DNA from 4 places in the Micromonospora sp. WMMC273 genome. Region 4 is predicted to be linked to each of the others. Evidence: riboswitches for the same ligand, from Rfam matches in the RefSeq annotation. Region 4 holds a riboswitch; each other region holds the start of a gene.
What was found. A riboswitch is a leader RNA that binds a small molecule or an ion and turns the genes downstream of it on or off. The one in region 4 is predicted to bind cyclic di-AMP.
Positions count from the first base shown of each region.

Region 1: linked by a shared signal. The riboswitch ahead of O7611_RS20835 (coiled-coil domain-containing protein) and the one ahead of O7611_RS14865 (LysM peptidoglycan-binding domain-containing protein) in region 4 are both predicted to bind cyclic di-AMP.
Region 2: linked by a shared signal. The riboswitch ahead of O7611_RS00810 (coiled-coil domain-containing protein) and the one ahead of O7611_RS14865 (LysM peptidoglycan-binding domain-containing protein) in region 4 are both predicted to bind cyclic di-AMP.
Region 3: linked by a shared signal. The riboswitch ahead of O7611_RS07800 (C39 family peptidase) and the one ahead of O7611_RS14865 (LysM peptidoglycan-binding domain-containing protein) in region 4 are both predicted to bind cyclic di-AMP.

Region 1 is NZ_JAPZBE010000001.1:4,529,443-4,531,602, reverse strand. It holds gene O7611_RS20835 (coiled-coil domain-containing protein) at 1-824, opposite strand, end outside; cyclic di-AMP (ydaO/yuaA leader) riboswitch at 829-959, opposite strand; gene O7611_RS20830 (cation diffusion facilitator family transporter) at 1,104-2,018, opposite strand; gene O7611_RS20825 (HelD family protein) at 2,110-2,160, opposite strand, start outside.
Region 2 is NZ_JAPZBE010000001.1:153,415-155,574, reverse strand. It holds gene O7611_RS00815 (YibE/F family protein) at 1-775, shown strand, start outside; cyclic di-AMP (ydaO/yuaA leader) riboswitch at 930-1,060, shown strand; gene O7611_RS00810 (coiled-coil domain-containing protein) at 1,065-2,093, shown strand; gene O7611_RS00805 (carbonic anhydrase) at 2,151-2,160, opposite strand, start outside.
Region 3 is NZ_JAPZBE010000001.1:1,622,442-1,624,601, forward strand. It holds gene O7611_RS07795 (hypothetical protein) at 1-448, shown strand, start outside; cyclic di-AMP (ydaO/yuaA leader) riboswitch at 757-899, shown strand; gene O7611_RS07800 (C39 family peptidase) at 1,105-1,938, shown strand.
Region 4 is NZ_JAPZBE010000001.1:3,171,998-3,174,157, forward strand. It holds gene O7611_RS14860 (YbaB/EbfC family nucleoid-associated protein) at 1-449, opposite strand, end outside; gene O7611_RS14865 (LysM peptidoglycan-binding domain-containing protein) at 635-1,279, opposite strand; cyclic di-AMP (ydaO/yuaA leader) riboswitch at 1,278-1,423, opposite strand; gene O7611_RS14870 (LLM class flavin-dependent oxidoreductase) at 1,595-2,160, shown strand, end outside.

The DNA of each region.
Region 1 (2,160 bases), 1.4 Mb from region 4:
CCCGAGCCGCTCGGCCGGTGGCACGAGACGTACCTGGTGAAGCCGGCCGCCTTCGCCTGTTGCAGCGCGTGCAGCGTGCGCGGCGTGATGCAGCCGTTCGCCGGCGTCGGGTCGTTGACGCTGCACGACTCCGACGGCCAGGAGCCGTCCGAGTTGCGCGGCGCCGGCTTCGCGTTCTTGCTGGAGGTGCCCTGGACGCTGCCGCCGCCGCCGCTGCTGCTGCGCGACGCGCGGTCGTTCGCCACCTCCAGGGCGCGCTCGGCCTGTTCCTTGCGCTTGGCCATCACCGTCACCTGCTTGCGCTGCTCGAGGATCTCCCCGTCGAGCTGGGCGCGGGTGCGGGTGGCCTCGTCGCGGGTGGCGATCAGGTCGCGCAGCGTGCGGTCCTCGTGCGCGGCGACCTGTTCCAGGGCGGCGGCCCGGTCCATGAAGCCCTCCGGGCTGCTGCTGCCGAGCAGCGCCCCGGCGGTGCCCAGGCGGCCGTTGCGGTACGCCACGACGGCGATCTCGCCGACCTTGGCGTCGCGGACGGCAAGCTCGGCGCCGACCGTCTTGAGCTGGTCGTTGAGCTGTTTCTGGCGGGTCACCGACCGGTTCAGCGCGGCCTTCGCCTCCAGCCAGCCCTTGCTGGCCGCGTCGAGCTGGGCGCGCAGTTCCGGCGTGCCGCCCTCGTCGTTGCCGCCGGGCGCGGCAGCGAGCAGGCCGGTCGCCGGCGCCGCGGAGGCGGGGGAGACCGGAACGGTCGCGACGCCGAGGGTCAGCGTCGCGACGAGCAGGGCCGCCAACCGGGCGGCCGTCCGTCGTACAGGTGCCACTGGGGGCATTCACACGTCCTTCCGTCAACGCCGACCGGGTTAGCTGACGGGTTCGGGACGGAAGATCCCTACCGCTGACGCGGATGCACCCCACGTACGTGGTTCCCCGGCTCGTCCCTGCGGACGATTAGGCGACGGCCGCCCCACCGGGGCCGGGTGGCGTCCGCGGGTGCGGCCGCGACCGAGACTACCGGCGCTGCCCGGGCGCGGCTCCGTCGAGCAACGCCACTAGGCGGGGCAAAACCGGCATAAGACTACATTAGTCCCAGTGATTTAAGTGTGTCCTAATCACCACTCGGTCTTGCCGCACACTCCGGCCGACGCTCCGGGTTCGACCTGCAACGTGGCGTGATCGATGGAGAAGTCCTCGTGCAGGGCGGCCCGCGCGGCGGCCAGCACCCCGGCCGGGTCCGCGCCCGGGTCGGTGGTCAGGTGCGCCGAGGCCACCTCCATGCCCGAGGTGAGGGTCCAGACGTGCAGGTCGTGCACCTCGGCCACGCCCGGTACGGCGGCCAGCCGGTCGTGCACGGCGGTGACCTGGAGGTGCTCCGGCGCGGCCTGCACCAGGATGCGCAGCGCGGCCCGGCCGAGCCGCCAGGTGCGCGGCAGGATGAACACGCCGATGCCGACGGCGACGAGTGGGTCGGCCCACCACCAGTCGGTGACCGCGATGACCAGCGCGGCGGCGATCACGCCGAGCGAGCCGAGCAGGTCGCCGAGCACCTCCAGGTACGCCCCGCGCAGGTTGATGCTCTCCTTCGACCCGGCGCGCAGCAGCGCGAACGCGACGATGTTGGCGAGCAGGCCGAGTACCGCCACCACGAGCATCGGTCCGGCCAGCACCTCCGGCGGCTCGCCGAACCGGCGTACCGCCTCGACCAGGACGTAGATGGCGACGGCACCGAGCAGGACGGCGTTGGCGAGGGCGGCGAGCACCTCCAGCCGGTAGAGCCCGAACGTGCGCTGCGGGTCGGTGCCGGCCCGGCGGGTGGCGGTGATCGCCGCGAGGGCCATGCCGATGCCGAGGACGTCGGTGAACATGTGCCCGGCGTCGGAGAGCAGCGCCAGCGAGCCGGTGGTGAAGGCGGCCACCGCCTCGACCACCATCAGGGCGGCGAGCAGCGCGAACGCGGCCCAGAGGCGGCCTGCGTGGCGGTGTGCCGCATTGGCCACCGCGCCGCTGTGGTCATGACCTGCGCCCACGCCAACACCCTCCCTGCCGCGTACCGGCCCGGCCCAATGTATGTTCACATCGCTATGTATGCAAGTGAACTGTGGGTGGCGGCGGGGCCGGTCACCCCACCGGGTCGAGCGTGGTGAGGCGCTGCGTCGCCCGGGACAGCGC
Region 2 (2,160 bases), 3.0 Mb from region 4:
CGGCGGCCTGGTGGCCAGCTTCGCCATCCTGCTCGGCTTCGTGCTGCCTGGTATCGGCGCCGGCCAGCCGCCGCTGCTCGTCGCGATCGTCGGCGCCGCGTTGATCATGTTCGTGGTGCTCTACCTGACCCACGGGATCACCGCACAGACGTCCGTCGCGGTGCTCGGCACGCTCGGCAGCCTGGTGGTCACCGGCGTGCTCGGCCTGCTCGCCACGTCCGCCACCCACCTGACCGGCTTCGGCAGCGAGGACGCCACCACGCTGTCCATGTTCCAGGGCGGCGTGGACCTGCACGGACTGCTTCTGGCCAGCATCATCATCGGCTCGCTGGGCGTGCTGGACGACGTCACGGTCACCCAGGCGGCCACCGTCACCGAACTGGCGCACGCCAACCCCGGACTGTCCCGGCGGCAGCTCTACCGGGCCGCGACCCGGGTCGGCCGGGCCCACATCGCGTCCACCGTCAACACCATCGTGCTGGCGTACGCGGGCGCCTCACTGCCGCTGCTGCTCCTCCTGGTCGCCGACTCCCGCCCGGTGAGCGAGATCCTCACCAGTGAGTTCCTCGCCCAGGAGATCGTCCGCAGCGCGGTGGCGACGCTCGGCCTGATCGCCGCCGTACCGCTGACGACCGGACTGGCCGCGATCGTGACCACCGCCGGGCGGCGCTCGCCCGGCGCGGAGCCGGCGCCCGCCGCGCCCCGGCCGCCGGCCGGACGGGACGACGCACTGGAGGCGCTCGGCGGCGGGAAGAGTACGGAGGCCGCATGGTGACACTCCGCAGCGTGACCATCGAATCTAAACGCGACGCTGGTCACGGTGTGCCACGGCGAAATCTCGCTATTGGTCGGCTTCCGGACGTAGATCCTCACGAGTGCTGTCAGGTAACCTCGCTGCCGGTCACCGCCGAAGGCGCGCACCGGCGCCAGCGGTGCCGCCGCCCAATCGCCCACGGGCGAACCGGGGAACCAGGTACATGGGGTGAATCCGCGACAGCGGTAGGGGCCACTTCCGTCCCGAACCCGTCAGCTAACCCGGTCGGCGGCCGACGGAAGGGAACACTGTGACGGCACCCCTGCGCCGCTGGCTGACACCCGTGGTGGCCGTGCTGGCCTCGCTAGCAGTGCTGGCCGGCCCGAACCCGGCGACCGCGGCCCCCGCCGCGGCGGCCCCCGGCACCCCCTCGGGCCACGAGGAGGACGGCGATCCGCCACTCATCACCGAGGCGATCGACTCCGCCAACCGGAACTTCCTCCAGGCCAAGGCGAAGCTCGCCAAGTCCCAGGACCGCCAGCGGCGGCTGGCGGCCGAGGTGAAGACGGCACAGGCCGAACTCGACGCGCTCAGCCCGCAGGTCAACCAGCTCGCCGCCCAGTCCTACCGGACCGGCCGGATGGGTGCGATGGCGATGCTGTTGGAGAGCAACTCCCCCGACTCGTTCGTCCGCCGGGTCAACGCCCTGGACGAGCTGAACCTCCTCAACGCGCAGCGCCTGGCCGCCATCAACGCGGTCAAGACCCGCGCCGAGCAGGCCAAGATCGCGCTCGACGCCGAGGTGCGTGAGCAGGAGAAGCAGAAGAACGCGATGGAGCGCGAGAAGGTGCAGGCCGAGCGCGCACTGAAGCTCGTCGGCGGTCTCGGCTTCACCGGCGGCCTGGTCTCCGCCACCTCACCGGTCGCCAAGATCGCTCCCGGCCGCACTTCCGACGGCGGGTGGAAGGCCGAGTCGTGCAGCGAGGACGACCCGACCACCTCGGGCTGCGTCACGCCGCGCACGCTGCACGCGTACAAGGAGGTCCGGCGCGCCGGCTTCAAGCGCTTCGTGGGCTGCTACCGGCCCGGCGGGCCGTGGGAGCACCCCAAGGGCAAGGCGTGCGACTGGTCGCTCCAGAACAGCGGCTTCGCGCCCTGGCACAACAACGACACCCGCCGGTACGGCAACGAGGTGGCCGCGTTCCTCATCCGCAACGCCGACCGGCTGGGCATCTACTACGTCATCTGGAACCGGCAGATCTGGTTCCCGGCCACCGGCTGGAGTTCGTACAGCGGGCCGTCGAACCACACCGACCACGTCCACATGTCGCTGCTCTGATCCGGGCACCACGAAAAAGGGCCGCCCGAGGGCGGCCCTTTTTCTCGTCCGTACGGGTCAGCCCGCC
Region 3 (2,160 bases), 1.5 Mb from region 4:
CGCCCGCCGCCTCGCCGGTGCCGCCGCGCTGCCCGCCCCGCGCACGCCGCGCACCCCCGCCGAGTACGCGGCCCGGGAGCGCTGGCTGCACCACGCCGCCATGACGGCGCACTGGCGGGGCGACCTGACCGCCCGTCAGCTCGCCAACGTGCTGGCCCGCCGCAACGGATGGGATCCCCGCCGGCACCCGGCCGAGCAGGAGATCCTGCTGGCCCGCACCGTCCGGGACGGGCGCCGGGCCGGATGGGAGAGCGCCGCCGCGCGGGAGCGGACGGCCTGGCGGGACGCGGAACTGGCCGCCGAGGCCGCCCGGACGCTCGCCGCCGAGGCGTACGCGGCCACCGCCGCGCTGCGGCCCGCCCCGGCGTACCGGAGCGCGACGGCGAGCGCCGTGCCGGTGGCCGCGACGGTCCGCAACGCCCGCTGGCGCCCGGCCCGGGTCGGCTGAGACGACCGTCTCGACCGAATCGTTACCCGGAATATGGTGAGCCCGGTCACCCGGGCCGCCGAAACGGGCGCCGGGCGCAGAACGGGTCATCGAGTCCCGCGATTGCCGGTCGGGTGCTCGCCGTCTGTCCGCTTTCCGCCGCCGGGCGCCGTCGAAACTGCTTGTCCCATTGAGCGAAGTCAGTAACCGGGTGTTCCGAAATCCGTTACCGCGGATCACGTTTACGCAGGTGGGAGCGCTTGGCATGGGACATACCCACCGGTAGTGTCGGCGCGTCCGATGCGGTAATCGATCGCCGACGGCGACGCCGCACCGACCCGCCTAATCGTGTTCCACGAACCGGGGACCCATGAGCACCATCGGGGTGAATCCGCGGGCCCACGGCCCGCGGTAGGGCGTACTTCCCGCCCGAATCCGTCAGCTAACCCGGTCGGCGGCCACGGAAGGAGCAACCCCTCTTGCCCACCCCTCGATCGTCCCCCCGCCTCCACGGCGAAGCGGTGCCCGCGCGCGCCTGACGCGCGACCGGCAACCGCCCCCTGGGCGCCCGGCATCACGGGCGTTCCCGATCCCCCGGCCATCCGGCCCCGCCAGCACGTGTGAGTTCCTCCGCGTGCCGGGCCGGCGTGCGCCGCTCACGCCCCGTGGAGGATTTCGTGAAGCACCACCTGAAGCGTCAGCTGCGACGGATCGTCACCGAACGCCCGTACCAGATCATCGCCGGATCGGCCGCCGCGCTCGTGCTGGCCGCCGGTGCCGGAACCGTCGCCACCGCCGGTGACGACGCCCCGGTCCAGGAGAACACCGCCGCGGTCGCCGACCTCGGCTCCGCCCGTCTCGGCGAGCAGCCCGCCAGCCGCGGCGAGGCCCGCATCGCCGTACCGCCCAGCGCCTCCGCCGCGCCCAGCGCGTCGCCGAGCGCCTCCCCGTCCGCGAAGGCCACGGCGGACCCGGACACCACGCCCAAGGCCAAGCCGAAGCCGCCGTCGAGCAAGTCGCTCGACTACGACTACCAGGCGCAGATCAACTACTTCTACTGCGGCCCGGCCGCCGTGCGCAACGCGCTCAGCGCCGCCGGCATCGAGCGCAGCCAGGACGCGCTCGCCGGTCCTCTCGGCACCACCGAGATGGGCACCAACTCCGCCGAGGACACCACCCGGGTGCTCAACCAGCAGGTCAAGGGCAACCCGTACCGGACCCGCATGATTCCCGGCTCGGCCACCCCGGCCCAGATGGACCGCCTCCAGGCCGACGTGGTCGAGGCGATCAGCAACGGCCGCGGGGTCGTCGCGAACGTCGCCGGTACGGCCACCGACACCAACGGCGGCTGGCACTCGTTCCCGGGCGGCCACTACGTCGCCGTGGTCGGCTACAAGGACGACGGCCGGACCGTGCGGATCGCCGACTCGGCCGACCCGTCGCTGCCGTCGTACTGGGTCACCACGATCGACCTGGCGCACTGGATCGCCAGCCGCGGCTACTCCGCCTGACCGTCCCGCACACCCGAAGGCCGGCACCCCACCCGGGGCGCCGGCCTTCCTCGTCCCGCCCCCGCCCTCACGCCGTCTTGGCGCGCCGGTCTTGGACTTGTGGCACCCAGTATGCCCGGCTCGCCCGCTATGGAAGGTGCCACAACTCCAAGATCGAGGGTGAGGGCGGCGTGTGGGCGGCCGGAGCCGCAGCGAGGGGGTCGGCGGGGTTCGGTCTCGCGT
Region 4 (2,160 bases):
CAGACCGCGCGCCCGGCCCGGGACCCGGCACCGCGGTCGCGGTGGATCCGCGCGGCCGCCTCGTGCATCGCGCGGCCGAACAGCTCGGCCTGGTCGCCCATGTTGCCGAGGCGGGCGGCGAGCGCGTCGGCGTCGGCCCGGGCCGACGCGCTGACCCGGTCGTCCAGCTCGGACAGCGCGGCGTTGGCGGCGGTGATGAGGTGTCCGCAGAGGACGTCGAGGGGCTCGCCGGCCAGCTCCGGGTCGATCGTCACGGACTCGAGCCGGCCACCCTGGACGGCGACCGCGCGAACCCGGCCGCCGGCTGCGGTGCCCTCGGCGAACAGCAGCTCACCCGGCTCGCCGTCGGCATGCGCCGAGGCCCGGGAGCGCATCGCGGTGAGCGCCTGCTGCGTGCGGGTCAGCAGCTCGTCGATGCTCGCGGCCGCCGAGAACGGGTCGTTGGTCATATCCGCGCTTTCTTCACGTCTTAGCCGAGCATGCGTGACCCTAGCAACCGGCTCCGACGAATCGCGGTCACCGGCCGGTCCGGGTCGCGTCCCGGCCCCGCGAGCAGGCCGGACACCGGCCACGCGGCGTGTCGCGGACGGCCGAGCGCCCGGCCGGGGCGAACCGGCCGGGCGCTCGGACGAGGTCAGCGCAGGCGCAGCTGCTGACCGGGGAAGATCAGGCCCGGGTCGTCGCCGACCACTGCCCGGTTGCGCTCGTGCAGGGCACGCCAGCCGCCGTCGACGCGCTGCGCCACGGCGATCTCCGACAGCGTGTCCCCGCGCCGGACCACGTACGTCCCGGCAGCGGAGGACGGCCGCGGCACCGCCTTCGTCGTGGCGCGTTCCGGCGCGGCCTTCGTCGCGGCGGCCCGCTTCGGCGCCGCCTTCTTCGGTGCCGCCTTCGTGGTCGCCCGCTCGGACCGGGTCGCCGCGCTCGCCGAGCCGCCCTTCTTGCCGCAGACCGGCCACGCGCCGATGCCCTGGCCGCGCAGCACCTTCTCCGCCACGGCGATCTGCTCGGACCGGCTGGCCAGGTCGGCGCGCGCGGCGTACTTCTGGCCGCCGTAGCCGTTCCAGGTGGCGCGGGAGAACTGGAGCCCGCCGTAGTAGCCGTTACCGGTGTTGATCTTCCAGTTGCCGCCGGACTCGCAGCGCGCGACCGCGTCCCAGTTGACGCCCGCGCTGGCCGGAGCGGCCGGGCCGAAGAGGGTCGCGGCGCCGACGGCGGCGCCGGCCAGGACCGCCCCGAGAGCGGTACGGCGGCTTCGGGCTGAGTATTCAGTTGCCATGTGGATTCCTCCACGCCGACGAGGTGAGCTGTCGGGTTCGGGCCGAGGAGCCCGGCCGCCGGTGGCGGCTTCACCCCGAGGTGACGATGCACCGTGGAACGTGTGGTTCCCCCGCTCCCGCACGAGGTTCGGTTACCGGGGCCGGCGGCGGGATTTGGCGTTTCCGGCACTCGGTGTCCGCGTCTGCGAACGAAACCGACGCTAGGAGCGATTTGCGACGATCGTCCACTTCTTGTGACGCTCTTCACCCGGCCGGGCGACCGGCGGCGGCGCTACGGTGGCAGGGCCAGGCAAGATCACGGGAGGGCTTGACGGATGACCGATCACGGACACGAGCTGACCTTCGGCGGCTTCATCACCCCCGCCGCCGCGCAGCCCGACCAGGTGGTGGCGCTGGCCCGGCTCTGCGAGCAGGTCGGGCTGGACCTGGTCACGTTCCAGGACCACCCCTACCAGCCGGGCTTCCTGGACACCTGGACGCTGATGTCCTACGTGGCCGCCGCGACCGAACGTGTCCGCCTGGCCGGAAACGTCCTCAACCTGCCGTTGCGCCAGCCGGTGGTGCTGGCCCGCAGCGTCGCCAGCCTGGACCTGCTCACCGGCGGCCGGGTCGAGCTCGGGCTCGGCGCGGGCGCGTTCTGGGACGCGATCGAGGCGGCCGGCGGGCGACGCCTGTCCCCCGGCGCCGCCGTCGAGGCCCTCGACGAGGCGATCCGGGTGATCCGCGAGGTCTGGGACACCGACCGTCGCGGCATGATCCGCGTCGACGGCGAGCACTACCGGGTGGTCGGCGCCAAGCGTGGCCCGGCGCCCGCGCACCCGGTGGGCATCTGGGTCGGCGCGTACAAGCCGCGCATGCTGCGCCTGGTCGGCCGCGCCGC